Regions from separate parts of the Crossiella cryophila genome, predicted to be linked through region 2. Evidence: riboswitches for the same ligand, from Rfam matches in the RefSeq annotation. Region 2 holds a riboswitch; the other holds the start of a gene.
The links. A riboswitch is a leader RNA that binds a small molecule or an ion and turns the genes downstream of it on or off. The one in region 2 is predicted to bind glycine.
Positions count from the first base shown of each region.

Region 1: another riboswitch for glycine. It lies ahead of gcvP (aminomethyl-transferring glycine dehydrogenase); the one in region 2 lies ahead of gcvT (glycine cleavage system aminomethyltransferase GcvT).

Region 1 is NZ_JACHMH010000001.1:4,153,997-4,156,380, reverse strand. Features, by position in the region: gene gcvP (aminomethyl-transferring glycine dehydrogenase) at 1-947, opposite strand, end outside; glycine riboswitch at 1,012-1,100, opposite strand; glycine riboswitch at 1,107-1,206, opposite strand; gene HNR67_RS18580 (hypothetical protein) at 1,288-1,551, opposite strand; gene HNR67_RS18575 (hypothetical protein) at 1,671-2,384, opposite strand, start outside.
Region 2 is NZ_JACHMH010000001.1:2,361,556-2,363,939, forward strand. Features, by position in the region: gene gcvT (glycine cleavage system aminomethyltransferase GcvT) at 1-769, opposite strand, end outside; glycine riboswitch at 837-932, opposite strand; glycine riboswitch at 933-1,032, opposite strand; gene HNR67_RS11005 (sensor histidine kinase) at 1,086-2,264, opposite strand; gene HNR67_RS11010 (response regulator transcription factor) at 2,245-2,384, opposite strand, start outside.

The DNA.
Region 1 (2,384 bases), 1.8 Mb from region 2:
CCGTCGGCGTCCACGCTGACCCCGACCAGGCGGCCGGGCAGCTGGCGCTCGAGTCCGGCGCGCACCGCCATGTAGCCGGCGTGCGGGCCGCCGAAGCCCATCGGCACGCCGAAGCGCTGGGTGGTGCCGACCACGACGTCGGCGCCGAACTCGCCGGGCGGGACCAGCAGGGTCAGCGCGAGCAGGTCGGCGGCGACGGCGACCTGGGCACCGCGTTCGTGTGCCTGCTCGACCAGCGCGCGGTAGTCGCGGACCGCGCCGCCGGCGCCCGGGTAGGACAGCAGCACGCCGAAGAACTCGCCTTCGGGCAGGCCCTGGGTGAGGTCGGCGAGCACGATCTCGATGCCGAGCGGTTCGGCGCGGGTCTCGATGACGGCGATGGTCTGCGGCAGCGAGTCGGCGTCGACGACGAAGCGCGGCGACTTGGACTTGCCTGCCCGGCGCACCAGCGTCATGGCCTCGGCGGCGGCGGTGCCCTCGTCGAGCATGGAGGCGTTGGCGGTGTCCAGGCCGGTCAGGTCGGAGACCATGGTCTGGAAGTTGAGCAGGGCTTCGAGCCGGCCCTGGGAGATCTCCGGCTGGTACGGGGTGTACGCGGTGTACCAGGCGGGGCTTTCCAGGATGTTCCGCTTGATCACCGGCGGGGTCACGGTGCCGTAGTAGCCGAGCCCGATCATGGGGGCCTTGAGCGTGTTGCGGGCGGCCAGCGCGCGCAGTTCGGCCAGTGCCTCGGCCTCGGTGGCCGGGGCGGGCAGGGCCAGGGTCAGCTCACCCTCGCGGATCACCTGGGGCACCGCCCGCTGGGCGAGTTCCTCCAGCGAGCCGACCCCGATGACGTCGAGCATCCGGGCCAGTTCGGCGGGCCGCGGACCGACGTGCCGGTCGGCGAAGGGCGTGCCGTGCTCAAGCGCGGCCAACGGGATGCGATCGGGGTTCGGCTGGGTCATGCTCTCGCCTCCGGCGCCTAGGGGTGGGCATGCGGAACTGCCCTCCCCCTCTGTCCGTACCCGGTGTCCGGGCGCCTGAGAGCTTCACCCGGCCACGGCGGACCGGACTTGCACCGTCGGCGGGTCCGCGCGCACGGCGAGGACCGCTTTCCAGAGGCGTCTGCCCACACGGTCCGCTTGGCCTGAGAGGTTCCGGGGAGGAGTTGCTCCTTCGGCGCCGGACCGATGGCTCCGGTCCGGGCTCTCCCGCGTGGGGATCACGACTACGCGCGAATGTTACCCCGCCCGAGTTAACCGGAAGTTTCCGACGTGCCCAAGAACACCAGGTCACCAACGGTGGTCATGGACAGATACAGGTAGTGGTCGTGGTGGTACGCCGGGTGGTCGTGCTGGTGGTGCGCCGGCCGGTGCTGGTGGTCGGCCGGATGATGCTGGTGCGAGCGGTGGTGCGGGCGGTGGTGAGGGGTTCCTGGCTGACCACCCTGGTCGGACTCGGCGAGCTGCCGCCGGGTTCGATCACCGCTCTGGTCAGGAACACCCCGACCACCGCCGCCACCACCGCGCCGACGGCCCCGATGACCGCGGCGGAACGTTCGAAGGCCATGGCCCTCCCCCAATCCGGATACCTTGCGCACCAGCGAGGATGCGTCCGGTTCCGGATCGGGGGACTAGGTCGTTCAGGTCATCGGCGGTAACGATCGCGGATACCTGGAGCGCCGCTGGTCAGCCGCTGCTTGGCGGGCCGCAGTCGGCGGGCTGGCCGAGTGCGCCCTGGCGGCAGACCCGGTAGGCGGTGGGGGTGCTGAACCGGAACGCCTCGCGCACCTGTTCCCGGGAGGCGCCGCACTGGGTCTGGGAGATGTCGGTCCAGTTCGTGCCGGCGAATGCCTCCGCCCAGTAGCAGCTCAGCCTGGGCGCCCTGGTGTCGAAGACGCCGGAGACGGTGGTGACGCACGCCGGGTTGCACACGGTCTGCGCCGAGGCGGAGAGCTGGGCCCGGCCGTCGGGGTGGCTGACGCTGATCGAACCCAGCGGCGCGGCGGCGGTGGCGGGGCTGCCGTGGATGTCCCAGACCGGGGTGCGCACCTCGGGGCCGCAGTCCGGCCAGACACCGCGGCAGATCCGGTAGAAGCCGGGCGGGAAGGTGTGCCAGGACTGGGTGACCCGGCTCTTGTCCAGGCCGCACTGGGGTTCGGTGAACGGCAACCACAGCCCGCGCATCGAGCTTTCCAGGCGGTAGCACTCCTCCGGGGCGCCCGCGGTGACGAACACCCCGCGCACCGTGTCGGTACACCGGGGATCGCAGACCCTGGTGACCTGGGCGACGAAACCCGCCTGCTCGAATCGCAGGGTCATCGGTCTGGTGGCGCCCTCCGGACCGGCCGCCGCGGTCGCGGCCAGGCCGAAGGCCGCGGCCAGCACCGCGAGCAGCAGCAA
Region 2 (2,384 bases):
GGCCCAGCCCGGCGTCGAAGGGGGTCAGTCCGACGTGCAGCTCGTTGCCGTACAGCGCCATGCCCGCCTCCAGCCGGAGGGTGTCCCGGCAGGCCAGCCCGGCCGGGCGCAGGCCAAGCGGCTCACCGGCCTCGGCGATCCGCCGCCACACCGCCTCGGCCAGTTCGGCCGCCACGTAGACCTCGAACCCGTCCTCGCCGGTGTAGCCGGTGCGGGCCAGGTAGACGGGGTGCCCGGCGATCACCGCGGGGCGCCCGGCGTAGTACTTCAGGCCGGTGAGGTCCTCGCCGGTGACCGCGGTGACGATCTCGGCGGCGACCGGGCCCTGCACCGCGATCAGCGCGGTCTCGGCGGAGCGGTCGATCACCTCGGCGCTCAGCCCGTGTGCCCGCTCACCCAGCAGCGCCCGCACCACCGCGGCGTTGGATGCGTTGGCCACCACCAGGAACTTGCGCTCGGCCTGCCGGTAGACCACCAGGTCGTCCAGCACGCCGCCGTTGGTGTGGCAGAGCATGGTGTAGCGGGCCCGGCCGATGGCCAGTGAGCCGATCGCGCCGACCAGCGCGTAGTCCAGCACCCGGCCGGCTTCCGGCCCGGAGATCTCGATCTCGCCCATGTGGCTGAGGTCGAAGAGCCCGGCCGCCTCGCGCACCACCTTGTGCTCGGCCAGCTCGCTGCCGTAACGCAGCGGCATCGACCACCCGGCGAAGTCGGTGAACTGGGCGCCCAGCGCGACGTGCTGAGCGTGCAGGGGGCTGCGGCGGGACAGGCCGACGGCGGTCACGGGAGGCTCCTGGGGTCGAGGCGTCCACCGGCATGCGGACACCGCTGCTGAGCCTCCCCGCTCTGTCATGGGACCTGAGAGCTTCGCCGCGCGGACGCGGGTTGCACCGTGGGTGAGGTGGGCGAACCCACCTGCTTTCCAGAGTCGCCTCGCTCGAACGGTGACGTTGCCTGAGAGTTTCCGGGGAGTGGTTGCTCCTTCGGCGTCCCGCGCGTGCTTCGTGCCGGGATCTCTCCCGCCCGAGCTCAAACGGCCGATATGCGGTTGTGCCGCGAACCTTCCGGGACGGCCGAGGGGTCTGTCAACCCCTGGGCAGTTCGACCTTGACCCGCAGCCCGCCGTCCGGCCGGGGCTCCGCCTTGACCGTGCCGCCGTGCGCGCGGGTGATCGAGTCCACGATGGACAGGCCGAGGCCAGCGCCTTCGCCCTTGGCGGTGCGGCCCTCGCCGCGCCGGAACGGCTCGAACAGCTGTGGGATCTGACTCACCGGCACCTTCGGGCCGGTGTTGGACACGGTGAGGCCGCCGAAGACGTCCGTGCGCACCCACACCGTGCCGCCGGCAGGCAGGTTGTGCCGGATCGCGTTGGAGACCAGGTTGGTGACCAGCTGGGTGAGCAGCACCCGGTCGCCGGAGACGGTCGCCTCGGTGATCCGCACCTGGAGTTCGATCTCCCGCCGCGCGGCCTCGGCCCGGTACTGCTCGACCGCCTCGGTGACCACGGTGTGCATCTCCACCCTGGTGCGTTTGGCCAGGCCGCGGTCGCTGCGGGCGAGCACCAGCAGGCCGTCGATGAGCCGTTCGATCCGCCGGTTCGCGGTGAGCAGCTGCTCGCGGATCTCGGCCGCCTTCTCCGGCGTGGGGTTGCCTGCCAGCCCGATCTGCACCGCAGCCCGCTGCACGGCCAGCGGCGTGCGCAGTTCGTGCGAGGCGTTGGCCACGAACCGGCGCTGGCTGTCGAAGGAGGATTCGAGGCGGTCCAGCATCCGGTCGAAGGTCTCGGCCAGTTCGGTCAGCTCATCCGGCGGGCCCTTGATCGCCAGCCGCTCGTGCAGGTTGGAGGAGGAGAGCCGTTGCGCGGTGGCGGTGATGGTGTGCAGCGGCTGGAGCACCCGGCCGGAGAGCCACCAGCCGGCGGCCACCGACACCGCGGCCACCCCGATCAGCGACAGGATGGAGATCAGCAGCAGGGTCTCCAGGGTGGTGGCCTCCACCGCCCTGGTCACCTCGGCGGCGGGGAGGAAGGCCAGCGTGCCGTCCGGCCGGGTCTGGCGCAGCGCGGTCGAGGCCTGCAATCCCTCCATCGGGATGGTGCGGGCCACCGCGGTGCCGAGCCGGAACGAGAGCTGGTCGCGTACCAGCAGGTAGATCACGGTGAGCAGCACCGCGCCGCTGCCGAGGAACAGCGCGCCGTAGAGCGCGGTCAGCTTGACCCGGACGGTCAGCCGGGTCGGCCTGCGGTCAGATCCGGTAGCCGGCACCGGGCACCGTCTCGATCACCGGCGGCTCGCCGAGTTTGGCCCGCAGCTTGGACATGGCCACCCGGACCGCGTTGGTGAACGGGTCGGCGTGCTCGTCCCAGGCCAGTTCGAGCAGCCGTT